DNA from 3 places in the Sporosarcina sp. P3 genome. Region 3 is predicted to be linked to each of the others. Evidence: riboswitches for the same ligand, from Rfam matches in the RefSeq annotation. Region 3 holds a riboswitch; each other region holds the start of a gene.
The links. A riboswitch is a leader RNA that binds a small molecule or an ion and turns the genes downstream of it on or off. The one in region 3 is predicted to bind S-adenosylmethionine.

Region 1 (10,565 bases), on a different contig from region 3:
GATAACTTCTTAATTATATTTGTCATGTTCTTTTCCTCCTAACTTATCCTAACGCCTAGATTAATAAGAGTTAGTCTGTTCATTTATATAGTATTATACGAATAGTAGAGCCAGTTTGCTTTTACATATCTAAAAAAGTAGCGTCCATGTAGAAACACACATCACAAATAATGATCCTAAAGTGATGATTTCTAAACATCTTGCGCATATAGTAGGTGTCGACTTAAACGTCTTTAGCGCTTAAGTTTTGAAAAATGCTAAGCATTAGATTTGGTTTCTGAAGCAAACGTTTTGACTACATCATGTGCCGTATTAGTCGTTCGACGTAGTAAGTGATAAAAAATTAATGCCTGTGTAACAGTAGACTAAAAATCCGCTGTTGCACAGGCATTAATTTATTTTTTATACACAATTTCCATTCCCTTTTGATCCAATAAATAGCGAAGGCCTTCACGGAAATTTGTAAAGGCACGAATTTGTGTGAAGTTTGATACATTGGATAGAATCAAGTTTTGAGCAAATTCAGGTGAGAACCCTACAAAGATCGTTTCTGTGCCCATCAATTGCAACACATTGACCAATTCATTGATTTTTTCACTCAGTAGTTCGTATCCCATGTTTTCCTCTACTGCCAAAGTGCTAATATCAGTAAAATCGAAAACTACTGTAAGTATATTGTTAGCAGATATTCTTTGGACAATTTTATTTTGGATATGCATAAAGCGTCCTACTGAAAGAGCACCAGTTAGCGGAACTAAAATCGTTTCCGGCACAATAGAGGGTATAATGGGGGCTGATAAGTCCTCTATGGTTTTCTCATACGTTATAATTTGTTCTCTAAGTTCTGTAATTTCTCGTGCTGAATTTGTTATTTCACCCATACAAATGTCTCCTATCTTGCGCGTCATATTGTCAATTCACTTACTTATACTCTCATTGATTTATCATACCACAAGTTGTTCTAATTAGACTTATTCAGTTCATTGCAAATCATTGAAACTAGACTTCTAACGCGATAGACTAAACTAATACGCATCCAATAAAAGGAGATTATTTATATGACTTATCAACCAGATACAACAGAGACTACAGAACTCATTCAACAACTCGTATCCATTCCAAGTCCTTCAGGCTATACGAGGCAAGTGATTTCTTTTGTAGAAAACTTCTTAAAAGAATATAATGTGAAAACAGCACGCAATCGTAAAGGTGGATTAATTGCCACGCTACCAGGCGAAAATGACAAAGAGCATCGAATGTTGACAGCTCATGTCGATACACTGGGCGCGATGGTCAAAGAAGTTAAAAAAAATGGTCGCCTGAAGCTCGATTTGATCGGAGGCTACCACTACAATTCAATTGAAGGCGAATATTGTAAGATCCACACGACTTCTGGCAAGACGATCACTGGGACCATTTTACTTCACCAGACATCTGTTCATGTTTACAAAAATGCTGGTACAGCAGAACGTAATCAAGCTAATATGGAAGTGCGCATCGACGCAAAAGTCCATACAGCAGAAGATGTTCGTGCGCTTGGTATTGAAGTAGGAGATTTCATCTCACTGAAGCCGCGTGTAGAAATTTCTGAGAACGGCTATATTAAATCTCGCCACTTGGATGATAAAGCAAGTGTGGCAATGCTATTGCAACTCATTAAACATATCCAACAAGAAAATATCAAATTGCCTTACACAACCCATTTCCTCATTTCGAATAATGAAGAAATCGGGTATGGTGGTAACTCAAATATTACTGAAGAAACGGTCGAGTATCTAGCAGTCGATATGGGTGCCATAGGTGATGGTCAGTCAACTGATGAACACACGGTATCTATTTGTGCCAAAGATTCTAGTGGACCATACCACTACGGACTTCGCAACCATCTAGTTGAGTTAGCTAAGAAAAACGATATCGGGTACCAAATCGATATGTATCCACATTACGGTTCTGATGCGTCTGCAGCTATCAAGGCAGGACACGACATTATCCACGGATTGATTGGACCGGGAATTGACTCTTCCCATGCGTTTGAACGTACACATGAAGACTCATTAAAGAACACTTTACAATTGATCTATCATTATTTGCTATCTGATATACAAAGTTATTAAAGTGTACACAAGATACTGAGCATTTGATGCTTCAGTATCTTTTCGATTCATTGACATTTCACGTAAAATAACAAATAATGATAGGTAAGCGCTTTCAACACTTCGGTAAATTATATTAAATACAACGAGAGCGGTTCCAGCGCTATTCGTATGGAATGGTTCTCTTTAGGGAGCAAATACACATGGCATTCACGAGTTTAAATCAACTGATCGAGCGTGCAAAACAGGATCATACACCGATTTACGAGTTAATGATTCAGTCTGAAATCAAGCAAAAAAGCATGCAGAGAGAAATTATCATCAAGAAAATGTCAGCGCAGTTTACAGTGATGGAAGAAGCAGTTCGTAAAGGCACGACTACATCTGTCATGTCCCGTACAGGTTTAACAGGAGGCGACGGACAGCGCTTATATGATTATGCGAAAAAAAGGAATTCATTTGTTCATCCATCTACCTTGCATACCGCTGCAAATGCTCTGGCTGTATCAGAAGTAAATGCGAACATGGGACGAATCGTCGCCACACCTACTGCAGGCTCAGCAGGAATTTTACCTGCGGTTCTCGTTCATGCGCTCGATAGCGGGAAGTACACCCGCGAACAAATTGTCTTATCTATGTTTACAGCATCTGCACTAGGGCTAGTCATCGCAAATCGCGCTTCCATTTCAGGAGCGGCAGGAGGATGCCAAGCGGAAGTCGGCTCTGCTACAGCAATGGCAGCAGGAACATTAGTTGAACTGGCTGGCGGTACGCCTGACCAAGTCGGTCATGCAATAGGCATCGCATTGAAAAATTCTTTGGGTCTTGTCTGTGATCCGGTCGCAGGGCTAGTGGAAATCCCTTGTATCATTCGAAATGGATTGCATGCTATTACGGCTGAAGCTGCCGCAGATATGGCAATGGCGGGCGTTGTGAGTATCATTCCTCCTGATGAAGTGATTCACGTCATGCATGAAGTAGGACAGAACATGCCAGAGTCACTGCGCGAAACTGGAATCGGAGGACTTGCTGGTACGCCTACAGGTCAAAAACTGAAAACCCGAGTATTCGGTAAAGAAGAAGAACCAAAAGAAAAAAGTACTGGTGCTCCTGCTAAATACCAAAGCGCCTATGAAATCATCGGCCCAGTCATGATCGGCCCATCTAGTTCACATACTGCTGGAGCTGTCCGAATTGGAAATGTTGCCCGTCAGCTATTGAACGAACAACCTATACATGCGAAGTTTTCCTTAATGGGTTCATTCGCCACTACTTATCAAGGACACGGTACCGATTTGGCGCTTCTGGCTGGCGTCATGGGGTACAATACGACAGATGAAAGAATACCGAACGCGATAGAACTTGCGACCGAAACAGGACTAGAATATGAATTTACAAATCGTGTACTTGGCAGCTATCATCCAAATACTGTGCTCGTCGAATTAACAGGACCAACGAACAAAATAAAAGTTCTCGCCAGTTCACTTGGAGGAGGTAAAATCGAAGTGCAGGAACTCGATGATTATCCGTTAAAATTCTCTGGCGAACGTCCGGCACTCTTGATCCGCCATACCGATCAAAAGGGTGTTATTGCAGATCTTTTAGGTATTCTCTCAAGAAAAGGCATGAATATTGCGCGTATGGCGAATGAACGTTTTGCAATAGACGGTCCTGCTATTACGATTTGCGAAATCGATGGCTCTGTAGACGAAGAAATGCTTACAGAATTAAAGCGCGACGTGCCAATTATTGATGATATTGTATTAGTAGAGACAGATTAACGTACAATAAAACACCAAACTTGAAGACGCTTTCTATCGTCTTCGAGTTTGGTGCTTTTTGTCATGCCATTATTCAATTGAATATTACTTTTCCATCCAAGCTGGTTTACCAAATCCTTTAAACTCGGATTCAATTACTTCTAAAAACTGCTCAGATTCAACTACTTCAATAATATCTTTCGCAAATTGCTTGTCTACATTTTCTGTTTTCACAGCTACCACATTACGGAACCGATCGGGCATATCTTCTAAAGCCAGTGCTTCTAACAAATCCATATTTGCTGCAATGGCGAAGTTTCCAGGTACCGCAGCTAAATCAGCCCCCTCAACCGAACGAGGTAATTGTCCCGCTTCAACCGGCTGAATGACTAAGTTTTTCGGGTTCTCTGTAATATCTTTTTCAGATGCCGTCAATTGATCTATTTCTTCATCCATTTTCACTAACCCTGCATCTTCCAATACATATAATGTTCTCGCAGCGTTCACTGGATCATTCGGAATAGTGATGGTGGATCCATCTTCAATCTCTTCAAGAGACTTATATTTATTTGAATAGATACCTAAAGGTGCTGTCGGCACGATAATCAACTCAGAGAGTTCCATATTGTTTTCTTTCTCGAAGTTTTCTAAGTACGTAATGTTTTGGAATAAGTTCGCATCTATATCTCCACTGTCTAATGAAATATTCGGCTGAATATAGTCACTGAATTCTGTGATCTCAACCGTATATCCTTTTTCTTCAAGTCCCGGTTGAATTGCTTTTTTCAGCATATCACTATAAGGTCCCGCTGTTGCACCAAAACGAAGATTTTTATCATCATCCGATTTTTCAGTGGACTTTTCTCCTCCACAAGCCGCTAATGTTGCAACCAGTGCAGTAAGAATGAATGCAAGTACTAGTTTCTTCATTAATTCATCTCTCCCCTATTATCTTTTATCTATCATTTTTGAAAAACGATCTCCACCAAATTGAATCAACTGCACGAGCACTATTAAAATGGCGACAGTGACTAGCATAATACTGTCATCATATCGGTAATAGCCAAAACGAATTGCCAAGTCTCCAATTCCGCCTCCGCCAACAAATCCAGCCATTGCTGAATAGGCAACTAAGTTGATTAATGTCAGTGTAAGTCCTTGGATAATACTAGACTTTGATTCAGGTAATAACACATTCCAAATAATCATCCATGGCGACGCACCCGTTGCAATTGCTGCCTCTATAACTCCTTTGTCTATTTCACGCATTGATGTTTCAACGATCCTTGCAAAGAAAGGTATAGCTGCAACGGAAAGCGATACACTTGCTGCTGCTGGCCCTATCGTGCTTCCAACAATCAGTTTCGTCAAAGGTATCAGGGCTACAAGTAATATGATGAATGGAATGGATCGAATAATATTAACAAAAAATCCAACTACTGAATTAATTGCACGGTTCTCTAAAAATAATCCTTTATCTGTTGTAAATAACAGAACTCCTAATGGCAACCCAATAATCAATGCAATCGTAAGCGATATGCCGATCATATAAAGGGTTTCACCAAATGCTTTCGTAATATCCGGCATGAGTTCCATAATGTGAGATAGATCAAACATGTTGTCGGATCACCTCCACTTGTGCATTTTGTTTGCGTATGTATGCAATTGCTTGCTCTACTTCTTCACGCTCACCTTGCAATTCCATTAAGAAAATTCCAAGTGCTCGTTCTTGAATATATTCAATAGACCCGTGCAAGAAGTTTCCTTTGACTCTATACTTCTGCATCGTATCGGAAATCACACCCTCCATCGCTACTTCACCTTTAAATGTGATCTTGATCAGCGTACCAATCAAAGTGGACGTGACAGTTTCAGGTATATCGTAAGACACTACACTGCTAATAAATTCCTTTGTTAAAGGTTGGACTGGATTAGAAAAGATGTCATATACTTGTCCTTCTTCAATTACTTTTCCACTTTGCATAATCGCCATGCGATCACAAATCTCTTTTACTACATTCATCTCATGCGTGATTAACACAATGGTGATATTCAATTCTTTATTGATCTTTTTCAACAATCGTAAAATGGACATCGTTGTGTTAGGGTCCAACGCGGATGTTGCTTCATCACAAAGCAAGACCGATGGATTATTGGCTAGAGCTCTCGCAATACCAACGCGTTGCTTCTGTCCACCACTCAACTGTGCAGGATATACATTGCGTTTATCAGATAGACCCACCATTTCAAGAAGTTCCATTACACGTGTTTCTATTTTATTTGATGGCATTTTTGCTGCCTGTAAAGCAAATGCAATGTTCTCGAAAATCGTCTTTTGGCTAATTAAATAAAAGTGTTGGAAAATCATTCCGATCTTCAAGCGCGCCTGTCGCAGTTGTACCCCTGTTAGTTTCGTTAAATCTACATTATCAATTAAAATTGTGCCGCTCGTTGGTTTTTCCAACAAATTCAAACAGCGAATAAGAGAACTTTTTCCCGCCCCTGAATAACCGACAATACCAAATATTTCTCCAGTCTCGATATCTAGTGAGACATCATCTACACCTTTTACCACTTTTTCTTTTGTCTGATATACTTTAGACAAATGTTGAATTTGGATCATGTTCTCACTTCTTTCTACATTCAAGTAAATAATCATAACTAATAGTCGGTACGAACATCCCTCTTTAAATTAAAAAATTCTTTCATTTTTCTAAATGAAAGAATTACTGAAATATTCTCAGCTTATCTCTCAGATGGAAAACCATGCTGTAGGATTTGGCACCTTCCTTGTTTCATACAAGGGGTTGCTGGACTTCAACGGGCCATTTCCCTCAGTCACTCTTGATAAGAGATTGCTATTAAACTATATGCGTAAAACATATACTAATCTGAATTTACAAAACTGTCAAGGCGAATAATGACAAGTTGGCAGAATACCCGACTTTTTCTATCAAGATTATTTTACTATTGCGCAATATTCACAATCATCTGGAATCAAATAAGCATCCTTCTATTGATAATTCTAGTATGATCTAGGTATACTTAACGAAAATACCCTATTAAAGAAAGAAGGAATAGACTATGGCTTTGTCCAACCGATTACAAAATCTCCCTCCGCATTTCTTTACACTGCTATTAAATAAAATAGAAAAGGCTATGGATGAAGGCAGAGATGTAATTAATCTAGGACGTGGAAATCCTGATCAACCAACACCTCCTCATATTATTAAAGCTTTGCAAGAAGCCGTTGAAGATCCAGCGACCCATGGATACTCTCCATTTAGAGGGACATTTGCTTTAAAACAAGCAGTAGCTGAATACTATCAGCGTGAATACAGTGTCACAATTGATCCCGAAACAGAAGTCGCGGTACTCGGTGGCACGAAAGTAGGTGTCGTGGAACTTCCTTTAGCCATCATGAATGAAGGAGACTTATTATTGCTGCCAGACCCTGGTTATCCTGATTACTTATCAGGTGTGAGCTTAGCGGGTATTCGATACGATACAATGCCGCTACGTAAGGAAAATGAATTTCTACCTGATTATGATCAACTCACAGATGAACAGAAAAAAGATGCGAAATTAATGTACCTAAACTATCCTAGTAATCCAACAGGTGTCACAGCAACACCGGAGTTTTATGAAAAGACTGTAGCTTTTGCCAAAGAAAATCAAATTGCGGTCTTACAAGATTTTGCATACGGTGGCATTGGTTTTGAAGGCAATAAACCAATTAGTTTCTTACAAACTAAAGGAGCAAAAGAAGTCGGTATTGAAATGCTATCTCTTTCCAAAATGTATAATATGGCAGGCTGGCGTGTTGGTTTTGCAGTCGGTAACGCTGAAATAATAGAAGCTTTAAATGTATTGCAAGATCATTTATTCACTAGCATTTTCCCAGCAGTGCAACGTGCCGCAATTGAAGCATTGACAGGCCCACAACAATGCGTTGAGGAGTTAGTTGCGCTCTATGAAGGTCGTCTGACAGTTTTGCTAACGGAATGTGAACGCATCGGTTGGAACGTAACGGCTCCTACTGGCTCATTTTTCGCTTGGCTACCTGTCCCAGAAGGCTTTACAAGCGAAACCTTCGCCGATTTATTACTAGATAAAGCAGATGTCGCTGTATCGCCAGGAAACGGATTTGGCGTTCACGGGGAAGGTTATATTCGTGTCGGATTGCTGGAAAGTGAAGAACGCATGCAAGAAGCGATTCGCCGTATTGAAAAGCTCGGCTTATTTAAGTAAGTTTATGCGATTTGATCATATCTATTATACAAAAAGCCTCCTTACATCCCAGTAATTCTGGGATGTAAGGAGGCTTTTATAAAGTATATTAATCGAGTTCTACAGTATCCAGTAATGTCCGCACTTCATCTGTAGTATTCGTATTCATTAATTCATTTCGAAGTTCAGCGGCTCCGCGGAATCCTTTAACATAAATTTTGAAGAATCGACGTAGCGGTTTAAATAGTCGCGGTTCTAGCTCTGTCGAATATTTATCAAAAAGATCCAGATGTAGACGCAAAAGATCTAGCAACTCTTTATAATCATGCTCTTTCTTCTCTTTCTCAAAGGCAAATGGATTGTTGAAAATGCCGCGTCCAATCATAACCCCATCTACACCGTACTTCTCCACAAGCTCCAGACCCATTTGACGATCGAGAATATCACCATTAATCGTCAACAGCGTATTAGGCGCTATTTCATCGCGAAGCTTCTTGATTTCCGGAATCAATTCCCAATGTGCATTGCCATTACTCATTTCCTTGCGCGTGCGGAGATGGATCGATAAGTTCGCAATGTCTTGTTCCAGTACATGTCGAAGCCATGTATGCCATTCTTCGATATCCGTGTAGCCAAGACGCGTCTTGACACTGACAGGTAATCCGCCAGCTTTTGCAGCCTGAATAATTGCCGCGGCGGTTTCAGGATGGTTAATCAAACCACTACCCTTACCTTTTGTTGCAACGTTCGGGACAGGGCACCCCATATTAATATCCAACCCTTTAAAACCAAGCTCCGCCATCCCAATACTCATCTCGCGGAAATGTTCAGGCTTGTCTCCCCAAATGTGAGCGACGATTGGCTGTTCGTCTTCTGTAAATGCCAAACGTCCGCGCACGCTGAAGATTCCTTCTGGATGACAAAAGCTTTCCGTATTGGTAAATTCCGTAAAGAATACATCTGGACGTGCAGCTTCGCTGACTACGTGGCGAAAAACTACATCCGTTACATCCTCCATTGGTGCTAGTATGAAAAATGGCCGTGGTAGATCACGCCAAAAATTAGTACTCATCGTTACGTTCAAATCCTCTCTTCATAACTTGCACCTGCGTACAAAAATGGTTCGATATATACCTAACACTAACAGATGCCAGTCCTACCATTATACAAAAAATACACGGATGAATTCCACTTCTTTGAGCTACCTTCAAAATTTATTATCGAACTTTTTACGTCGATGTTGATTAATTCATCAAATATAGTCGCTTTACATCGCTTACTATTAAAAAAACCGCTGCTTTTGACAGCAACGGCTTCATATACTTTTTACCAAATCAAACTACTATCTACGCTTCGGCTTCTCTCTGCGCAACTCTTTCATTAAAGAAATGACCATCAATAACATGACGAACGAGAAGGGTAAGGCGGCGATAATAATCGTGTTTTGTAAGGCAGCCAAGCCACCAACTGACAACAAGATCAATGCAATGGACGATTGGATCACACCCCAAATCATTTTCACGCTAGTAGGCGGTGTCAATGATCCGTACGTCGATTGCATACCGAGCACAAACGTTGCGGAGTCAGCACTAGTCACGAAGAATGATGCAATTAACAGAATGGCAATGATCGAAATGATAAATGACCAAGGCATTTCGTTAAACATTTCAAAGACCACTAGCTCAGACGAGGAACTTGCGATGTCTGCTATTCCACTGCGCTGCATATCGACAGCTGTCGTACCGAACGTAGAGAACCAGAATGCACAAAGTAATGTAGGTGCAAGAAGTACGCCCACCATGAATTCTCGGATCGTGCGGCCCTTTGAGACACGTGCGATAAACATACTGACGAACGGTGCCCACGAAATCCACCAAGCCCAGTAGAAAATTGTCCAGTCAAACAGCCATTGCTGGTTACCTTCATTAAGTGGTGCTGTACGAAGACTCATTTGAACCAAATTTCCTACGTACCCACCAAGTGATTCAGTAAACATATTGAATATCAACAATGTCGGTCCTAACACAACGACAAATGCAAGAAGGATCACAGCCAGTACTAAGTTCGTATTGGATAAATACTTGATTCCTTTACTGAGTCCCGTCGAAGCAGAAATGATGAACAACACTGTGACAATGGCGATAATAATAAACTGTGAGAATGTCCCGATTTCAACCCCAAACAAATAATTCAGCCCTGCATTAATTTGAACAGCACCGAAACCGAGAGTTGTTGCAACGCCGAACGCGGTAGCAAAGACTGCAAGAACATCAACGAATATCCCCCATGGACCATCCATCTTCTTGCCAAAAATCGGTTTCAATGTTGCTGAAATTAAACCAGGTGCATCTTTACGGAACTGAAAATAAGCGAGGGATAAAGCGACTATTCCATACATCGCCCATACATGAAGTCCCCAGTGATGGAATGATTCACGTAATCCTTCCTTAAAGGCTTCATCGGTGTTTGGATCTTCTGTTGC
Region 2 (10,565 bases), on a different contig from region 3:
GCTGAAATGCAGCACGCGGTCCTTTTTGCACAATCTCTACTTCTTCATCCATCGTGTTCCATTCCCCACAACCAGGACAACGTCCCATCCACTTAGCGGACTCATATCCACAAGAACGGCACATGAACTTTGACTTTCGCTTAGCCATACACTCTCTCCTTATTTGAAAATACGAAAAGGACAGCCCGCTACGCTTTTTAAAAACTAAGCGAGCGAGCTATCCGGATTATCCTATTATTATTTTTCAGTTGCTACAGTTTGTTTCTCCGTACGTACAACGAACTTGTCATCTTCTACATCTACAATTACTTTTCCACCCATTAGAACTTTACCTTCTAATAACTCTTCGGATAAACGATCTTCTACGTGTTTTTGCAACGCACGACGTAGTGGACGAGCTCCGTACTCCGGATCATATCCTTCATCGGTGATTTTGTCTTTAGCCGACTCCGTCAACACTAACTCGATATCTTGTTCAGCCAAACGCTTAGCTAGCTCTTCACTCATCAAGCTGACAATTTCACGTAATTGTTCTTTCTCTAACGAATGGAAGACGATCATGTCGTCCACACGGTTTAAGAACTCCGGTCGGAATGCTTTCTTCAATTCCGCAAGCATTTTTTCCTTCATGTCATCGTAATCGGATTCGCCGTCTTGAATATTAAAGCCGACATAGCGGTTTTTCTTCAATTCAGTCGCTCCAACGTTCGATGTCATAATAATTACTGTGTTACGGAAATCAACTGTGCGGCCTTTAGAATCTGTTAAGCGTCCGTCTTCTAATACTTGCAGTAAGATATTGAAAACATCTGGATGCGCTTTTTCAATTTCATCTAGCAATACAACTGAGTACGGCTTACGGCGAACTTTCTCCGTTAACTGACCGCCTTCATCGTATCCTACATAACCTGGAGGTGATCCGACCAAACGAGATGTAGAATGCTTCTCCATGTATTCGGACATATCAATACGAATCATCGCATCTTCATCGCCGAACATCACTTCTGCTAATGCACGACCCAGTTCAGTTTTACCTACACCAGTTGGGCCTAAGAAAATGAATGAACCAATTGGACGTTTAGGATCTTTCAATCCTGCACGCGCTCGACGGATAGCTTTCGAAATAGATAACACAGCTTCTTTTTGACCAATGACACGCTGATGCAAAATTTCTTCCATGTTCAGTAATTTAGCAGACTCTGTTTCCGCAATCTTGTCAACAGGAACTCCTGTCCACATTGCTACGACTGACGCGATATCATTCACTGTCACTTCGGACTCAGTCTGTCCTTGTTTTTCCTTCCAAGCTGCTTTCGTTGTTTCCAATTCCTCTTTCATTTTCTGCTCTTTATCACGATAAGAAGCGGCTTTTTCAAACTCTTGGCTTTGAACAGCTGCATTCTTTTCAGAGCGGATTGCTTCAAGTTTCACTTCAAGCTCTTTCAAATTAGGTGGAGTTGTATACGAACGCAAGCGCACTTTGGATCCAGCTTCGTCAATCAAGTCGATCGCTTTGTCTGGTAAGAAACGGTCTGAAATGTAGCGGTCGGACATTTTCGCTGCTGCTTCGACTGCTTCATCCGTAATCTTCACGCGATGATGCGCTTCATAACGATCGCGCAAGCCTTTAATAATCTGGATTGTTTCATCTACAGAAGGCTCATCAACTTGGATCGGTTGGAAACGCCGTTCAAGCGCTGCATCTTTTTCAATATATTTACGGTATTCATCAAGTGTTGTAGCACCGATACATTGTAGTTCACCACGTGCAAGAGACGGCTTCAAGATATTAGATGCATCAATAGCACCTTCCGCTCCGCCTGCACCGATTAACGTATGCAATTCATCGATGAACAAGATAATATTGCCCGCTTGACGGATCTCTTCCATTACCTTCTTCATTCTATCTTCGAACTCGCCGCGATATTTTGTACCTGCGACGACTGTACCCATGTCTAGCGTCATAACACGCTTGTCACGCAAGATCTCAGGCACTTCGTTACTTACGACTTGCTGTGCCAAACCTTCTGCAATCGCTGTTTTACCTACACCCGGTTCCCCGATCAATACTGGGTTGTTTTTCGTACGACGTGCCAAGACTTCGATAACACGTGTAATTTCTTTACTTCGTCCAATTACTGGATCCAGCGTGCCTTCACGTGCGATTTCAGTTAAATCACGCGCTAAGCCATCCAATGTTGGTGTTGCCGCTGATGTAGAATTCGCTGGGTTGCCAACAGAACTTTCATCATTGCCAAGCAACTGAAGTACTTGCTGGCGAGCTTTGTTCAAGCTAACGCCTGCATTATTCAGAACCCGTGCAGCTACGCCTTCTCCTTCTCGAATCAATGCCAACAAAATATGCTCTGTACCGATATAAGAATGTCCTAACTTACGAGACTCATCAACAGATAATTCGATCACGCGTTTTGCACGAGGAGTATAATGAACGATCGGACCCACATCTTTAGAACCTACACCTACTAGAATTTCTACTTCTCGTTCAATAGTATCTGCATTCACACTTATTGCTTCAAGAGCTTTTGCTGCGATGCCGCCACCTTCTCGAATCAAACCAAGCAGAATATGCTCAGTACCAATAGATTCATGCTTTAAACGAATAGCCTCTTCTTGAGCCAATTGCAAAACTTTTTGTGCACGTTGTGTAAATCGATTAAACATCATATTCATTCCCCTCTTCCTTCTTCAGTGGACTATATTCTATGTTATGCAAAATAACACATCAATGCTTTGTTTCATATAACTATATATATTCATGTCAGTTCGCGATACAACCTAATCCGCATATTGACTTTGACTATCTTTGATTAATTATAAATGCTATAAGACTTTCTTGCAAAAGCTTTGCTCATAACGAATCATTATCTTTTTCTGGTGCGGCAGATCGCTCTATTCCTAGACGATCCCGGAATAATTGTGCACGAAGGATATCTCGTTCATCAGATGTTAATTCTTCTTTCGCATATTGTTGCAGAAAACCTGGTTGCATGAAAATCATCAATTCATTCAAAATTGTCATATCAATATTTTCAATGATACCTAAATCTATACCCAAACGGACGTCAGACAAACATTTTGCCGCTTCGGCTGACGGCAAGATTCGCGAATGGGTCAGTGTACCGAGTGACCTGAATAATCTATTTTCCAAGTGAACTTCCGACTTAGCCAATAATAATTCACGTGACTTCTTTTCGTGTGCAATCAGGCGTTTTGAAATACTCTCTAAATCTTTCAAGATTTCCTCTTCTGATTTGCCGAGTGTGATTTGATTAGAAATCTGATAAATGTTACCTAGCGCTTCACTGCCCTCTCCATAACTTCCACGCACGACCATTCCAAGTCTGGATATCGCAGGTATTATTCTTTCGATTTGCTTCGTGATAGTTAGTGCCGGTAAATGCATCATGACTGACGCGCGCATTCCCGTACCGGTGTTGGATGGACAACTTGTCAAATAGCCAAATGTTTCATCGAAAGCATAGTTCAAATTCACTTCAAGTTCGCTATCTACTTGATCAGCCTGTTCATATGCCTGATCTATTTGAAAGCCTGGATAAATACATTGAATGCGAATATGGTCTTCTTCATTCACCATAATACTAATCGTTTCGTCTTCTGACAGCAAAACGGATCCGTGTTTTTTAGGATTGATCAACTGTGGACTGACTAAATGCTTCTCAACTAAAATTTGCCGTTCAAGCGGTGATAAATCTTCCATTGTAATACTCGTAAAGTGATCATCCTGCATCGTCTCGACCGCTTGGTTCAATGCCTTGCTTACGTCGTTTGCATCTTCTTGCGTGGCACTTATAGGGAATGGATAATCCTGTAAGTTGCGAGCTAGTCTGATTCTTGTGGACAAGACGATGTCAGCATGCTCACCTTCCGCCACCATCCAACCTGTCAGTTCCTGTTTGATGAATTTTTCAAATGACATGTTGATCATCACCTCCATCGGACAGTTGCTGTTTCACTTGGTTGGCCTCATCACGTAAAGTTGCCGCTTCCTCAAAACGTTCGTTTTCTACAGCTTCCTGCATTTTCGTACGGATATCTTCAAGCTTCCTCTTTAAAGCAAAACGTTCATTAAGTGATACGGGGATCTTTCCACGGTGTTGGGTATGCCCATTATGCAGTTTGGCAAACACTCTTGGCAGCTGCCCCTTGAATGTTTCATAACATACCGCACAACCAAACTTCCCGATATCGAGGAAACGATGGAAGGTCAACCCGCAGCTCGGACACTTCGGACCATCCGGTAATCTTTCATCAGCTTTTTGTTCCGGAAATAACTCTGAACCACCCAACCAATGTGCTAAAAATTGTTGTATTGATAACGGTTCTTGATCCGGACTGAAAGAAAATGTTTGTGAGTAAAATGCACATTTATCACATAAATGACGCTCTATTACATCATTTGATGTTTCTTGTTTAAACACTACAGTAGCTGGTCGTTCTTTGCAGTTTTCACAAAGCATTGAAATTCACCTCATTCTATCTCTTCATAAATTAATGTAACTAACATAGCGCGAAGAATACGCGAACGTAACGCATCCCGCTCAGGTAACATATAACGCAAAGTAGCCCGGCCTACTGCAGCAAGCATCAGTTTAGCTTCACGTTCTGTAATGACTTCTTCTTCAATTAAACGGATAATGACATCTTCCGCCATAGTAGATGATGCTTCATTCTCTAAAATTTCTAACGCCTGTTCAAGTAAGTCTTTGCGGGAGTTGGTACGCACCCTGTAAATCCGAATGTAGCCTCCGCCTCCTCGCTTAGACTCAACAGCATAGCCTCTCTCGACGGTAAACCGAGTTTTGATCACGTAATTAATCTGTGATGGTACGCATTGGAACTTTTCGGCAATCTCATTTCGTTTGATTTCAATAGAAGCGCTATCTTCCTCTTCTATAATCGACTTCAAATATCCTTCTATAATGTCAGAAATGTTACGCATCTCGTCACCTCTTTTCGCTCGCTCATCTAGTTGACTTTGACTATCTTTGACTTGATTGTATCGCAGAAATTAGGCGGGATGCAATTCATTTGTTTGTATGTATACCTTATTATGTTAAAAGGAAACCTATTGCTAGGTTGTCACATCAGGCTATTAATTATTCAATTAGTCATCAGACAAAAAATAAGATGAATGCTTTCTACTTACCGTCAACCATCGCCATCTTCCTGAATAGAATACTGAATGAATAACAAAAGACTGAAGAACAGATCCTTATAGCGGATTGTCTTCAGTCACTGTCTACAACTATTGATTCGTTTTTTATTTATATAGTAATAGGTTCTTTGCGCAACGGCTCGAGGTCGACTACGAAGCCCATGTCTTCAAGCATTTTTTGATCTTGATCGTTTTCTTGACCGGCTGTTGTGAGGTAGTCACCGATGAAGATGGAATTTGCGGCGTAAAGGCCTAATGGTTGCAGGCTTCTTAGGTTCACTTCACGTCCACCTGAGATGCGGATCTCTTTGCTAGGATTGATGTAGCGGAATAAACACAAAACTTTTAGACAGTAGCGTGGGTCTAGTTCTGATGTTCCTTCTAATGGCGTTCCATCAACTGCATGTAGGAAATTTACAGGTATGGAGTCTGCGTCCAGTTCGCGTAGGCTACGCGCCATAGAGATAATGTCTTGCTTTGTTTCCCGCATACCGACGATGACGCCTGAACAAGGAGATATGCCCGCTTCTTTGGCAAGTCCTACAGTGTGTACACGATCGTCATATGTATGGGATGTGGTTATACTTTCGTGATGTTCTGCAGATGTGTTTATGTTGTGATTGTAACGATCTACTCCTGCCTCTTTCAAACGAGTTGCTTGTCCTGGCTTTAAAATTCCTAGGCAAGCACATACCGTCATTCCTTTGTGCTTTTCTTTAATTTGCTTAACAGAGTCAATGACTATGTCTAGTTCACTGTCACGCGGCCCCCGTCCACTTGCGACGATGCAATAGGTGCCTGCTTTATTGGCAGCCGCACGCTCCGCACCTTCAAGTATCTCTTCTGATTTCATCATCGCGTACTTTTCGACAGGTGCTTTTGAAATGATGGACTGGGCGCAATAACCACAGTTCTCCGGACATAGTCCTGATTTCGTATTAATGATCATATTCAACTTTACTTTATTTCCGAAGTAATGCGATCGAATCGAGTACGTCGCGTGTAGCAATAATAGCAAATCTTCATCTGGGCTGTTTAATATAGCGAGTGATTCCTCGTCAGTTAACACATGTCCTTCCAGTACTTTAGTGGCCAGTTGTTGGTAATACATTATAGTGCACGCCTCACTTTCAAGTGTTTGGATATTCTGAACGCAAATATGCCTGACAGCACGGCTAAAATTAGATCTTTCGGCAGTGGGGGCATCATCCATAGCCATGCGATCTTATAAGTAAATACGTCGGGTGCAGCCGCCCACATCTTGTACGCAAAATACATCCAACTTGTACCTAGTATGTAGTTGATTGCTGTGGCGACTAGCGCTGCGGTAATAAAAGCAGGTAGGGTCTGATTTCGCTCCACAATCTTTCCCGCTACATAGGCAATTAGGATGAAAGTAAGAATAAAGCCAAACGTCGGACTTAAAATTTGACCGAAGCCGCCTGAAAACTTAGCGAAAACCGGTGCGCCTGCTAGTCCTATTAACATATATACTGTCATAGATAATGCACCTAGACGACTACCCAGTAATAGTCCTGATAAGATGGCGAAAAACGTTTGCAAAGTGATCGGTACACCACCAACTACTAAAAACGGCACGAAGGATGTAATATTCGCTCCAATCATCATTAAAGATGCAAACATCCCGCTGTATACAATAGTTAAGGCACTGAATCTACTTACCGGTCGTCTCTCTGTTGCTGTTGCCATTATGTCACCTCTTTTTATATTAGTTACCTTAAAAATATTAATGGTTAACACACCGTATGTCAACACTATTTATTTTTAAGTTAACTAATAAAAATGAATAAAAAAAAGACTGCAGCGCAACGCTGACAGCCTATTTTTTCTCATCAATCTGTTCTTCTTTTTCTTTACGAAATAAAACGCTTGAGAGTAAACCACTAAATATAGCAGCTGCGATTGTAATGTACACACGCATATCATAAGCAACTTCTTCATAACTGTTACCTAACATAATCCAAGCAAGTGTACCTACAAGAACAGCGATCGGAAATGAGTATTTAAAGAATCGCATAGTTCCTCACCTTTTCGAGTTGTTTCTTTGATTTTAGCATATATGCCGCAATTTCTCTACGCTCTAACTCTGCACACGGAACTTCACCAAACATTCACTTGACGATATCCAACAAAGCGGCTATGATGTGGTTAGAATAATCAAAATAATTGAATAAGAAACAAATCTTATCAAGAGAAGCTAAGGGACTGGCCCGTCGACGCTTCAGCAACCAGCCATTTAGGCAAGGTGCTACTTCCAGCAGTCTGTCAAATTGACACTCTGAAAAGATGAGAGGGAACTAGTCATTGAGATTACAAAGCCTTCTACTATACTTGAAGGCTTTTTTTGATTAGAAAAAGCAAAGGGGAGATGGGATTATGTCATTGCTAGAGAAGCTACAAACAAATGTCTTAACGGCAGACGGTGCAATGGGGACTATTTTATATTCTTACGGAATTGATTACTGTTATGAAGAACTAAACGTAGAAAAGCCTGAAATTATAGAGCAAATTCACCAAGACTATATCGCAGCCGGCGCAGATATAATCCAGACAAACACTTACAGTGCGAATGCGAACAAATTAGCTCGCTATGGCTTAGAAAGTCATGTAACAGAATTCAATAAAGCGGCCATTCAAATTGCAAAGCGTGCAGCAGCGCCTGGGGGGCAATTTGTACTTGGAACAATTGGCGGCGTACGCGGCATACGTAAAAGCGATGCTACATTAAACGAAATAGAGAAAGTCGTACTAGAACAGGCCCATGCTTTATTAGCAGGTGACCCTGATGGACTTCTATTAGAGACGTATTATGATTTTGAAGAGTTATCGTCTGTTGTGACCACGTTAAAGAAAATCACGGACGTTCCATTGATTGCACAAGTTTCTATGCATGATCCGGGTGTCTTACAGAATGGGCTTTCATTAAACGATGCACTTCATCAACTCGAGTCTCTCGGTGCAGATATCGTAGGCGTCAACTGTCGCTTAGGCCCTTACCACACGATTCAAGCATTCGATAATGTTACATTACCTGACAAGGCATTTTTATCCGCCTATCCAAATGCCAGTCTTTTGGATGTAGAAGATGGACGTATTGTCTATGAATCTGAAGCAGAATACTTTGGACGCGCTGCCGTATTACTTCGTGATCAAGGCGTTCGGTTGATTGGCGGATGTTGCGGAACGACGCCTAAGCATATTAAAGCAGCTAAAACACAGTTAGCGCGGCTAGCACCTATTACAAAAAAGATTGTGCAACCGGCAAAGCCTATCGTGATTCATGAAGCAAGGCCTGTAAAACATCAACCCCTTCACGAAAAAGCCAAAACAGAGCGCACGGTGATTGTAGAACTAGATACACCACGCCACTTGGAAACTGAAGGTTATATCAAAGGGGCAAATGTGTTATATGACGCAGGCGTTGACGCTATAACAATGGCGGACAATTCACTTGCTTCTCCCCGCATTAGCAACATGGCGATGGGTTCAATCGTTAAGATGCAACATAATATCCGCCCACTTGTACATTTGACATGCCGCGATCATAATCTAATTGGCTTACAATCACATTTGATGGGACTCGATGCATTAGGCATTCACGATATCCTAGCTGTAACAGGCGATCCGACAAAAGTTGGCGACTTCCCTGGTGCCACAAGTGTCTATGATGTATCCAGCATGGAGTTATTACAATTAATCAAGAAGTTAAATGAAGGAATTTCATTCTCCGGAAAACCGTTGCGCAAGAAAGCCAGCTTCTCTATTTCGGCAGCTTTCAATCCGAACGTACGTGTAATCGATCGCGCCGTACAGCGACTCGAGAAGAAAATTGAAGCGGGTGCCGACTATTTCATCACGCAACCGGTTTATACGAAAGAAAAGATTATCGAGGTATATGAAGCAACAAAACATTTGGACACACCGATCTTCATTGGAATCATGCCGCTAACCAATATACGAAATGCCGAGTTCCTGCATCACGAAGTACCCGGTATCAAGCTTTCAGAAGAGGTGTTGGATAGAATGCGTGAGTGCGGAGATGACCGTGAAAAGTCAACCGAAACGGGTCTTGAAATCGCAAAAGAATTGATTGATACAGCAGCTCAGTATTTTAATGGGCTGTATCTCATCACACCATTCCTTCGTTACGATATGACATTAGAGTTGTATGAACACATTAAGGAAATAGACCAGCAGAAAGAGAGGGAATTAACACATGCAGAGACATCCTATTGAAGAGCAACTAGATAAACGAATCCTGATCATTGATGGTGCGATGGGGACGATGCTGCAAGCGGAAAATTTCTCAACGGAAGACTTTGGCGGAGAAGAATACGATGGGTGTAACGAATACATGAGTGTGTTACGCCCGGATGTTTTAGAGAAAATTCACGATGAGTACTTAGAAGCTGGAGCAGATATCATTTGTACGAATACATTTGGTGGTACCCCCCTTGTATTGAATGAATTTTCACTCGGGCATCGGGCAGATGAAATTAATGCAAAGTCTGTAGAGATTGCGAAAAAGAGTGCAGCAAAGTTTTCCACACCGGAATGGCCACGTTTTGTCGCAGGTGCGATTGGCCCCACGACAAAGACACTTTCGGTTACAGGCGGCATTACATTTGATGAACTATCCAACGACTTTTATGTGCAGGCTAAAGCGCTTATAGAAGCGGGCAGTGACTTAATACTGATGGAAACGAGTCAGGATATGTTGAACGTGAAGGCCGGAACAATTGGTATTAAAAAGGCGTTTGAAGAGCTTGGACGCGAAATTCCTATCATGATCTCAGGAACGATCGAACCGATGGGTACAACACTTGCAGGACAAAGTATTGAGGCGTTTTATATTTCCATTGAACACGTGCACCCTCTTTCGGTCGGTTTGAATTGTGCGACAGGTCCTGAATTCATGACCGACCACTTGCGCTCATTATCTGACTTAGCAACGAGTTATGTCACGTGTTATCCAAACGCTGGATTGCCAGATGAAGAAGGACATTATCATGAGTCCCCTGAATCTCTATCGAAAAAACTGGAAGGCTTCGCTGAAAAAGGTTGGTTAAACATGGTTGGCGGTTGCTGTGGTACAACACCTGATCATATTCGCGCAATACGTGAGGTCGTAAAAGATAAAGCACCGCGCAAAATGCCTGAGGTTTCTCATGGCCATGCCGTTTCAGGGATCGAACCGTTACTTTACGACGATACATTGCGTCCGTTATTAATTGGTGAACGTACCAACGTAATCGGTTCACGTAAGTTCAAACAATTAATTGTAGAAGAAAAATTTGAAGAGGCTTCTGAAATCGCACGCGCACAAGTAAAACGTGGTGCTCACGTA
Region 3 (10,565 bases):
TCATTCTTTAGCGATGTAATCGTTTTTCAACATCTTCTACAATGTCTTGTACGGAATTGCCTTCAATGCTCACTACCGGGAAGTCGAATTGGTCGATATTGACATCGCTTAGTGCACGTACAACGCCCATGTCATAGCCGCTTAGATGTTCATCACTTGCGAACATCTTCACCTCATGTCCTTTTTCTTCTAATGCTTTTTTCACGTCATCAAATGGTACTTCTACTGCTATTTTCGCCATGTTCTATTCCTCCTTAGAATACTATGTGTACTCTGCTGATATTTTATAATTTCCCACTCTCCATTAAATTAAACATACCTTCTACTAGCATGCTTATGAAACAATGCGACTAAAACGATTTATTTTGAGGAAAATGGGTATTTTACTATTACACCATTGATTCATTATAGGAAGAACTTATAGAAGGAGTCGACATGATATGTTTGGTTTAGCAGACCTCATCGGCTTGGTAATTTCTGCTTTCATTATTTTACCTGTCGTTACATTCCTAAGAGAAGCTGGTTATTTTGTTATTAGTGGGCTTTTCGGTGTGAAAAATGCCAGACTCACTATTGGTTCTGGGCCCAGACTTTTTAAATTAGGCGTTTTAGATATACGAAAATACTATCATGTGAATAGCTGGTTTTCTTTTGATTCCGTAAAGAGAAAAAGTAATTTTGCTTATATATGTATATACGCGGGACCGATTTTGATTAATGTAATCGTAGCGCTCACAATGAATGCGCTGATTGCCAATGGTTATTTCGAAGACTCGAAAACATTCTGGAACCGTTTTATTTTTTACGCTTTCTATTTTGTATTATTTGACTCGATCCCCATGAAAACGGTAAATGGCAAGCCGAATAACGGTATGATCATTTATGAGCTACTTCGATATGGAAAACGTGTGGACTTCAATGAAGAGCCACTTATTCCAGCTACAACAGAAGCTGATGAAATGTATCAAGAAGAAGTGGAAAGAATGGAGAAATTACAGGAAGAAATAAAAGAAGAAATTATACAAAACGACGGCGCACCTCCCGATGAGAAAGGATGAAGTACAATGATTGTACGTGAATACGAGAAGTCATTCAGTTTTGTGCAGCAACATCATCATGCCCACCTTGCTGAAGAATTAATGAAACACTGGAAAAAGGAGATGTTTCCTGATGATCAATGGCGCCGTTCTGTTTTAACTGCCATTAGGAACCATGACATTGGTTGGGCTCCTTTTGACGAACAGCCTTTTTGGAATGATGCAGAGTCTGCACCCTTTCAATTCACCGACTTCCCTCTTCTCCCCAAAACAGTCCTTTATCGTCAAGGAATCGATGTTGTCGAAAATATAGATATCTATGCAGCTATGCTTTGCAGTATTCATTATGAAAAGTTTATACAAAGCCACAACGAGAAAGAAGCAAAGCTATTTATCGAAGGGGAACAGTGTCGTCGAGAACGATTATGTAAGGAAGTCGAAGGATTCACTAAAGAATTATTTGACAAGCATTTCGCTTTGCTTCAGCTTGGAGACAATTTCTCCTTGTATTGTTGTGTGAATGATCCAGGTGTCGACAAAGCAAATGAACATATATTTTTTCGTGATGGCATTCCTTCACCAGATCACTTCCATTCATTACCGAAAGGACGAATTGGAATATACTTTGCAGATCAGCACACGATGAAGGTAGAGAATTATCCATTCAGCGGTTCGTTTGATGTGGAAGTGAAACAAAAAAGGGTGTTAAAAAAAGATATTGAAAATAAAGGATTACAAGTAGCCTATAAAGAGGCAGACTATGAAATGATCCCTCTTCATATTTCGCCAGCAAGGAAATAAAAAATGCAGAAAGAGACTATGAGTTCTCTTTCTGCATTGTATTAACTTATTGTTCCACACGTACCTTACTAGCGCGTTCTTTCAATGCTTCCACTTTATCCGTCTGCTCCCATGGCAATTCGATGTCAGTGCGGCCGAAGTGACCGTATGCTGCGGTTTGTTTGTAAATTGGACGACGCAGGTCAAGCATTTTGATGATTCCCGCTGGACGTAGGTCAAATAATTCACGTACGAACTCCACTAATTGAGTCTCGGAAAGTTTACCCGTGTCGAATGTATTGATCGAGATCGACACTGGGCTCGCTACTCCAATAGCGTACGCTAGCTGAACTTCACAGTGCTCAGCAAGTCCTGCTGCCACGATATTCTTTGCAACATAGCGTGCTGCATAAGAAGCCGAACGGTCTACTTTTGTAGCGTCTTTTCCTGAGAATGCACCGCCACCATGACGGGCATATCCACCGTACGTGTCGACGATGATTTTACGTCCAGTCAGACCGGAGTCTCCTTGAGGCCCACCTACAACAAAGCTGCCAGTCGGATTAATGAAGTATTTAGTTTGCTCGTCCAATAAGTTTTTTGGCACTACAGCATCAATGACAACCTTCTTAATATCCTTCTCGATTTGCTCGAGTGTTGCTTCAGGGTGATGTTGTGTAGAAATAACGATGGTGTCAATCCGCACGGGATTATTATCTTGATCGTATTCTACCGTTACTTGTGTTTTTCCGTCAGGACGTAAATACGTAATTAGCTCTTCTTTTCGAGCTTGTGCCAAGCGATGTGCCAATTTATGAGAAAGGCTAATTGGTAAAGGCATTAATTCCGGTGTTTCATTACATGCGTATCCAAACATTAGACCTTGGTCTCCTGCACCGATTGCATCTAATTCTTCATCTGACATAGAACCTTCACGTGCTTCGAGTGCCACGTTGACACTTGCAGCGATTTCAGGTGATTGTTCGTCAATAGATGTAAGCACAGCGGACGTTTCGTAATCGAAGCCGTATTTCGCACGAACATACCCGATTTCCTTTACCGTATCGCGAACGACTTTTGGAATATCCACATACGTTGTCGTAGTGATTTCTCCCATTACTAATACGAGTCCAGTCGTGATGCTCGTTTCACATGCCACACGCGCATTGGGATCCTCTATTAGGATTGCATCTAAAATTGCATCTGAGATTTGGTCGCACATCTTGTCAGGATGGCCTTCTGTAACTGATTCTGATGTAAACAGTCGACGATTTGTCATTTTGTTTCCCCCTATATTAAGCAACATGATACGGTACTCTCATAAGTCCCTGGTAAAGTTCCACGCCTAGACGTCAAGCATATACCATAAGGATTCAGGGCTAGACAATATAAAAAGCCCTCTACTCATATTCAATCCATGAGTAAAAGGCAAAATTTCACGCGCAGCACCTTTCACTCTTATCGTCCAAGGAATTAAACCTTGCTTCAGGTTTGGCACCTTCGCGTTAGACGTAAGTCTATTGCAGGTTGCCGGGTTTCACAGGGCCTGTACCCTCCACCAACTCGGGATAAGAGTATCCGTTCATGTCACATCGTATTAAAAAGTTTGGATTTTGTCAAATAATTTATCCTAAATCACTTGAGTTTTCCATTAGTATAGATTAATATTCTTAATGTGTTATACTATTTACGAATTAGGATATTCTTATCAAGATAAAAATAAATCGACTACGCAAAGGACGGTATGTAAACATGATATCTGCAAAAATTGATGATAGTTTAAAAAGTCTTCTTAGTGGAAGCAACGTGACGATCCAAGCGTCTGTGGCGGAATTAACAGAAAAAGCAGTAGCAAGAGGCGAAGCACAACTTTCTGCTGACGGTGCGATCACTGCACGTACAGGTAAATATACAGGACGCTCTCCTAAGGACAAATTCATCGTTGAAGATGCAGTGTCTAAGGACAAAGTAGATTGGGGTAGCACGAACAGTCCAATTTCAGAAGAGATCTTTGATTCATTATACACGAAAGTCATCGATCATTTGAAGGTAAAAGATGAACTCTTCGTATTTAAAGGATTTGCAGGCGCAGATAAAGACTCTCAACTGTCTATCCAAGTCATTAATGAATTAGCTTGGCAAAACTTGTTTGTTCACCAATTATTCATCCGTCCAACTGAAGAAGAATTAAAAACACACGAATCGCAATTCACAATTTTGGCTGCCCCTTCATTCAAAGCGGATCCAAAAGTGGATGGCACAAACTCTGAAACGTTCATCATGGTGTCGCTTGAAAAGCGCATCGTTTTGATCGGTGGTACAGAGTACGCTGGAGAAATGAAAAAGTCTATTTTCTCCGTTATGAACTTCTTGCTTCCTGAGCAAGATATCTTATCTATGCACTGTTCAGCAAACGTTGGAGAAGAAGGCGATGTAGCTCTATTCTTCGGTCTTTCTGGAACAGGTAAAACGACACTTTCAGCAGATGCTAACCGTAAACTTATTGGTGACGATGAGCATGGCTGGTCTGATAATGGTGTATTTAACATTGAAGGTGGATGTTACGCAAAATGTATCAACCTTTCCGCTGAAAAAGAACCTGAAATTTTCGGAGCTATTCGTTTTGGCGCAGTTTTAGAAAACGTAGTACTGGATGAGGAAACGCGTATTCCAGATTACGATGATAAATCATTGACAGAAAACACACGTGCTGCGTATCCGATCGAAAACATTGATAATATCGTGACACCGTCAGTTGCTGGTCACCCGAAGAACATCATATTCCTTACAGCTGATGCTTCCGGTGTATTGCCTCCAATCTCGATTCTTACAAAAGAACAGGCAATGTACCACTTCTTGAGCGGTTTCACTTCCAAATTGGCTGGAACTGAGCGTGGAATCACTGCTCCAGAACCAACATTCTCTACTTGCTTCGGTTCACCGTTCTTACCACTTCCTGCAGCAACATATGCAGAGATGCTTGGAAAGAAAATCGATGAGCACGGTTCAAAAGTATTCCTTGTGAATACAGGATGGACTGGCGGAATCTATGGAGTAGGTTCACGTATGAACTTAGGCTACACACGTTCAATGGTACGTGCAGCAATCGCTGGTAAATTGGACAATGTAGAAACAAAGAAGAACGAAATCTTTGGATTGAACATGCCACTTGAAATCGAAGGTGTACCAAGCAATGTCTTACACCCCCGTTACGCTTGGGAAGATCCAAACGAATACGATAAAGAAGCAAACCGTTTAGCTGATGCTTTCCGTGAAAACTTCAAGAAATTCTCACACGTTTCAGAAGACATCGCAATTAAAGGCGGACCACCCGTTAGAAAGTAATCTTATATGAAAAAGGCTGACCAGGATCCTGGTCAGCCTCTTTATTGGTTTTATATCTCTTTTGGCTTTGACAAGGTGAGTTTTTTTACGAAGTTAAAAATTAGTAACACATAGTCGCTAGTATTTATCCTCTTTCAACCCTGATAGCAACTCGAGCAACGAGTTAAGAGTAGATATCTGCTATATTTACTCCTCAATGCCTCTTCATCCAATCCACTGCGTCTTTCACAAGTTGCCGGTTCATTTCAGGAGGAATATAATGCGTATAGCCTTCCAAGTACCAAGTTTCAAATTCTTTATTCTCATCACGCAATGCATTTTCCAGCAATAAAGCCTGTTCAAAAGACACATTCGTATCAAGAGTCCCATGGATAATCAGTGTCGGAATATCGATATCTTCCATTCGAAACAATGCTGTCCTCTCGCGATACGCATCTGGTTGATTATTCGGCGTGCCACCAATGACACGCTTCATCATCCGGCGCATGTCCTGTCGCTCTTTGTAGGTGAATACCACGTCTGAGACCCCTGCCCATGTCACCATGGAAGTTAAATCATCGCGCATAATAGCTGTCCATAATGCCATGATTCCACCTCTTGAAAAAGAAAACAGATGAATGCGATCCGAGTTTACAGCACGTTGCTGTTTCAGTACTTCCACTCCTACTACTGCATCATTTCGATCTTCTCCGGCAAATTCATCTTTCCCTTCACCACCGCGATTTCCGCGATAGTAAGGAGCGAAAACGACAAGCCCATGGGACGCAAATTGTGCAATTCGGGCTGGTCTTACCATTCCCACATGTTGTATGCCCCCACGTAAATAAAGCAAGCCGTCATACCGTCCTATTGCTTTTGGCGTTGCGAGTAACCCTTTTACATGCAAGCCATCAGAACTATAGGTGATCTCTTCTAATGTTACATGTGGGTTTGGGGAAGGATAGTCTTTTCTTCGAATGATTTGACCATCAGTTTGTTCCATCATTCGCTTCCACCCACTTCCTTAGTTCGCCCATTCCGCGGTCTTTCATATGGAAACTAAGTTCCGTACAGGCGTCTAGTTCAGCGTCTGTCATCCACACCGCTCCTTCGGTTTCCATTAATGTAAAGTCTTTTTTCACATGTATGATATCTCCTGTGAAAACGGCTTTGCAGAACGGTGGATCAGTAAAGACGACGTACTCCGCAAATGAATGGACGTTATCTATGGTGACTCCTGTCTCTTCCATTGTTTCCCGAATGGCAGCTTGTTCAATTGTCTCTCCCGGCTCCGCCTTTCCACCTGGGAACTCCATGCCGCGAATTCGATGTTTGGTCAATAACCAGTGATTATCGTGCTTAATCATAACGAGAACATGGCGAGATTCGATATGATGTGGATTGGGTCCGAAAGTCAATTCGACATTGGCTCCCTGCAAATCTTCAAATTTCAGCAATATGGGTCACGTCCTTTCCTCTAGTGTAGCGGAAAGGCAAATGAAAATTCAACGAAATAGCGGCAGTTGCTCGATAAAACGTTTAGATTCATCATCGGTGTATTCATGAATCAAGGCGAAGACCTTCTTCAAACGTACGTCCACTTTGTCATTGTCTTGGTCATAGTGATACGGAATATACGGTAAATGGGACCGTAAAAAGTTTTGAAATTCCAACTGCTCCATTTGAGAAAATAATTTTTCGAATACGGGATATGCTTCTCTTGTAACTTCTACTTTGTATTCCCATGTCGAAGCGTGAGGATCTGTGAGCACCATTTTGTGATTAAGTGATATATACATCGGATATTTTTCTTCTGTCATAATCATCCTACTTTCTTTTTTACGTAGGATGCCTCGTTATGAAAAGTTTATTCTGCTACAAAAAAACCTATTAACGGTATTTTGTTAATAGGTCATCGTATTATAATTCTTGATTTTGTTCTTCATACACTACTTTTTCGACTGCCAACGCCACGTTAATGTGTACATTTGGATCTAATGGATGTGGCACTAAATCATCACGCTTTGTGCTGTCTACAATCGCCAAAGCCGCAGCGATGAGCATTGGATATGTGATGGACTTCGCATTGGCATTCAGTGCACCTCGAAAAATTCCGGGGAAACCAAGAACGTTATTGACTAAACGGCCATCTGCTGCATAGGCTGCGCCTGCTTCCAATGCAATTTCTGGCGTAATTTCTGCATTTGGATTAGATAATGCCAAGATAATTTGACCTTTACGAATCATTTCCGGCTTGATCAGATTAGCTACGCCAGTTGTCGCGATCACTACATCACAAGTCTCCATGATTTCCTCCAGTGTTTCAACAACAGTACCGCCATATTCCGCTAACATCTCTTTTGCATGAGGATTAGGGTCTGTTCCTTTCATTTCTGCTACACCATACGCCATAAACATACGACTAATGGCTAAGCCTGCTGCACCAAGACCGATTTGTCCCACTGAAGCATTGCCGAGCTCCACTCCGACATGTTTGCATGCTGTGAGCGCTGCTGCCAATGCCACGACTGCTGTGCCGTGCTGATCATCATGCATAACTGGGATCGGTAATTCTTTTTTCAAACGCTCTTCGATTTCAAAGCAATGCGGAGACCCGATATCTTCCAATAAAATGGCACCAAAGCCTTGATGGATATGTTTGACTGTTTCTACGACTTCATCGGGATCACTCGTATCAAGTAAAATCGGAATACCACTAATACCAACAAATTGATCAAACAAAACAGCTTTCCCTTCCATGACAGGCATACCTGCTACAGGGCCAATATCTCCAAGTCCTAAAATGGCCGTTCCATCTGTCACGATGGCTACTGTATTTGAAATACCTGTGAAATAATTTGCCTGTTCGGGATCCTCTTGAATAGTTTTGCATACACTTGCCACTCCCGGTGTATACACTCTTCGTAGATCTGCAAGTGAACGGATTTCATGTGCGGCTTTCATATGAATTTTTCCACCCTCATGCATTTGCAGAACATCATCGGTCACGGCTTGAACTTTAATACCTTGCTTCAAGTTCTCAATCGCCATAACTATTTCAGCCAAATGCTCTTGATCATTACATTGTAGTGCGATTTCTCTAATCGTGGAAAGCGTTCCTACTTTAATCGTCTGGATGTCACCGATATCTCCATTCAGCTGACCGATTGCCATAGTTACCTTTCCAAGATTCCCCGGTTTAGAAGGAGTTTCAATAATTAGGTTTCGCAAAAACTGTCCTTGAGCCATCTTCAGTATACCTCCTACTACGTCTAATTTTAATTATATTCTAACAGGATCTTTGCTTACTTCCATAAAAAAACACACATCTCTACTCATATGAGATGTGTGCTCCCCTATCAAGCCTTGATATCAATAGATGCGCCTTTTGTTGGATGCGTGACCGGTTGATTTTCGAGGCCATTCAACATATCATTCATAGCAGAAGTCTCCATTGAAAGGGCTTTGTTCATGACGCTCATTTGAACGGTTGATTGCAAGCTTCTCAACTGGCTGGACATAATTGAATTGATATCCATGTCGTTCAACTCCTCCCTGGTATTCACTTCTTACTATCGGTTAATTTTTTGATGAATGAAGGGGGATTACTCGTTTGTTTCGCCAAGGAATGCATTTAACATCCACTGATGCTTCTCAACGCTCTGATAAACTGCGTTCAACATATCTTCCGTCATATCATCGGAATCCTTCGCTGCAAGATCCATACCTTTTTTCAATGATTTCATTGTCTTATCAAAGTCATCTACTAATGTTTGCACCATATCATTCGCTTTTTCTGTGCCTTTTGCTTCGTCGACAACAGATTCAGACAAATGCTGTGTCAGTGTTGCAGTCGGCTCGCCGCCCAATGTCAGTACGCGTTCTGCAATTTCGTCCATATGCAATGTCGCTTCATTGTATAACTCTTCAAATTTAGCGTGTAGCGTGAAGAAATGACTACCTTTTACATACCAGTGATAGTTATGAAGTTTCGCATACAACACCGACCATGTAGATACTTGTTTGTTTAGCTCCTGAATTAATTCCTTAGACATAAAAAAACACTCCTCTAATCGTTTTATGCTTCTCTCTTTTAATTTACCACATATATAGGTAAACTAAACCTTATTACGTCTGAAGGTGATAAAAATGCTAAAGAAAGTAGTAATACAGCTGATTCGCTTCTACCAGAAGTTTATTTCTCCCTTATCGCCGCCCTCTTGTCGATTTCATCCGACATGTTCACATTATGGGGTGGAGGCTATTGAGACACATGGAGTGCTCAAAGGGAGTTGGCTTGCGGTAATACGAATTTTAAAATGTCATCCATTTCATAAAGGTGGATTTGATCCGGTACCCCCTAGAAAAATGAATAAAAATACACCGAACTAGGTTGCAAACAGATAGCATATCTTGTATGATGAGAAAACAATCTAAATAGTAATCATTCCGATTACGTAACGGAGGCTTTTCTAATGAAAAATCGTTTGCTGTTGCTTGGTGCCGCTCTGCTGCTCGTTTTAAGTGGTTGTACCAATACTACGACAACTGAGCCGGATGATTCGTCGTCCGATCAATTACTCGTCTATACGACAGTCTACCCATTGCAATATTTCACTGAACGCATTGGTGGGGAGTATGTTGATGTGAAATCCATTTATCCGCCTGGTACAGATGAGCACGTCTTTGAACCTACACAGAAAGATATGATGACCTTGGCCAAGGGAGATTTGTTCTTCTATATCGGACTTGGACTTGAAGGTTTTGTACAAAAGACAGAGAAAACGTTGCAGAATGAAGATATTCTGTTTGTTCCGATTGCCGATTCTATCGATCCTGAGGAATTAGAAGGTGGACATTCCCACGAACCTGGTGAAGTAGAGCATGACGCTCACGGGCATGAAGATGCGATCGATCCACATGTTTGGATCTCTCCTTATCTCAGCACGAAGCTGGCAGAGAAAATTACGCAAGAGTTGTCAGATGAATTGCCTGAGCATGCAGAGTCTTTTAAAAAGAACTTTGATAGGTTATATGATGAATTAGAAGAATTGGATCGCGGATTTAAAAAAATGGCTGATGACGCACCTAACAAAACATTCTTCGTGTCTCATGCAGCATTTGGCTACTTGGCTGACGCTTACGGATTACAGCAACTCGCAGTATCTGGTCTTGATTCCCAAAATGAACCTTCTCAAAAGGAATTAGCTTCTCTTGTTAAAGATGCGAAAGAGCAAGACATCCAGTATATTTTATTTGAACAAAACGTCAGCTCAAAATTGGCTGAAGTTATCAAAAAAGAACTGAATGCCGAAGCGCTTACTTTGCATAATTTGAGTGTACTTACTGAAGAGGATATCCAAAAAGAAGAAACGTACTTCACTCTCATGGAACAAAATCTGGAAGTACTACAAAAAGCATTAG

Region 1: linked by a shared signal. The riboswitch ahead of CSV61_RS14045 (methionine ABC transporter ATP-binding protein) and the one ahead of metK (methionine adenosyltransferase) in region 3 are both predicted to bind S-adenosylmethionine.
Region 2: linked by a shared signal. The riboswitch ahead of CSV61_RS05210 (bifunctional homocysteine S-methyltransferase/methylenetetrahydrofolate reductase) and the one ahead of metK (methionine adenosyltransferase) in region 3 are both predicted to bind S-adenosylmethionine.

The regions. Positions count from the first base shown of each region.
Region 1 covers NZ_PDZE01000013.1:29,214-39,778, reverse strand. The annotation lists gene CSV61_RS14075 (DUF4256 domain-containing protein) at 1-26, opposite strand, end outside; gene CSV61_RS14070 (STAS domain-containing protein) at 396-881, opposite strand; gene CSV61_RS14065 (M42 family metallopeptidase) at 1,059-2,114, shown strand; gene sdaAA (L-serine ammonia-lyase, iron-sulfur-dependent, subunit alpha) at 2,297-3,874, shown strand; gene CSV61_RS14055 (MetQ/NlpA family ABC transporter substrate-binding protein) at 3,959-4,783, opposite strand; gene CSV61_RS14050 (methionine ABC transporter permease) at 4,802-5,470, opposite strand; gene CSV61_RS14045 (methionine ABC transporter ATP-binding protein) at 5,463-6,476, opposite strand; SAM riboswitch class I at 6,596-6,707, opposite strand; gene CSV61_RS14040 (pyridoxal phosphate-dependent aminotransferase) at 6,938-8,104, shown strand; gene CSV61_RS14035 (tRNA dihydrouridine synthase) at 8,193-9,155, opposite strand; gene CSV61_RS14030 (glycine betaine uptake BCCT transporter) at 9,426-10,565, opposite strand, start outside.
Region 2 covers NZ_PDZE01000003.1:168,925-179,489, forward strand. The annotation lists gene radA (DNA repair protein RadA) at 1-148, opposite strand, end outside; gene CSV61_RS05175 (ATP-dependent Clp protease ATP-binding subunit) at 238-2,685, opposite strand; gene mcsB (protein-arginine kinase McsB) at 2,870-3,958, opposite strand; gene CSV61_RS05185 (UvrB/UvrC motif-containing protein) at 3,948-4,499, opposite strand; gene CSV61_RS05190 (CtsR family transcriptional regulator) at 4,511-4,981, opposite strand; gene bioB (biotin synthase BioB) at 5,307-6,308, opposite strand; gene CSV61_RS05200 (biotin transporter BioY) at 6,308-6,907, opposite strand; gene CSV61_RS05205 (hypothetical protein) at 7,038-7,235, opposite strand; SAM riboswitch class I at 7,400-7,511, shown strand; gene CSV61_RS05210 (bifunctional homocysteine S-methyltransferase/methylenetetrahydrofolate reductase) at 7,595-9,454, shown strand; gene metH (methionine synthase) at 9,435-10,565, shown strand, end outside.
Region 3 covers NZ_PDZE01000012.1:71,921-82,485, forward strand. The annotation lists gene CSV61_RS13780 (YkuS family protein) at 8-241, opposite strand; gene CSV61_RS13785 (hypothetical protein) at 441-1,058, shown strand; gene CSV61_RS13790 (DUF3891 family protein) at 1,065-1,838, shown strand; gene metK (methionine adenosyltransferase) at 1,885-3,096, opposite strand; SAM riboswitch class I at 3,273-3,392, opposite strand; gene pckA (phosphoenolpyruvate carboxykinase (ATP)) at 3,570-5,162, shown strand; gene CSV61_RS13805 (alpha/beta hydrolase family protein) at 5,356-6,147, opposite strand; gene CSV61_RS13810 (NUDIX hydrolase) at 6,131-6,598, opposite strand; gene CSV61_RS13815 (transposase) at 6,647-6,961, opposite strand; gene CSV61_RS13820 (NAD-dependent malic enzyme) at 7,062-8,390, opposite strand; gene CSV61_RS13825 (putative motility protein) at 8,501-8,680, opposite strand; gene CSV61_RS13830 (Dps family protein) at 8,747-9,196, opposite strand; gene yidD (membrane protein insertion efficiency factor YidD) at 9,291-9,533, shown strand; gene CSV61_RS13840 (metal ABC transporter solute-binding protein, Zn/Mn family) at 9,617-10,565, shown strand, end outside.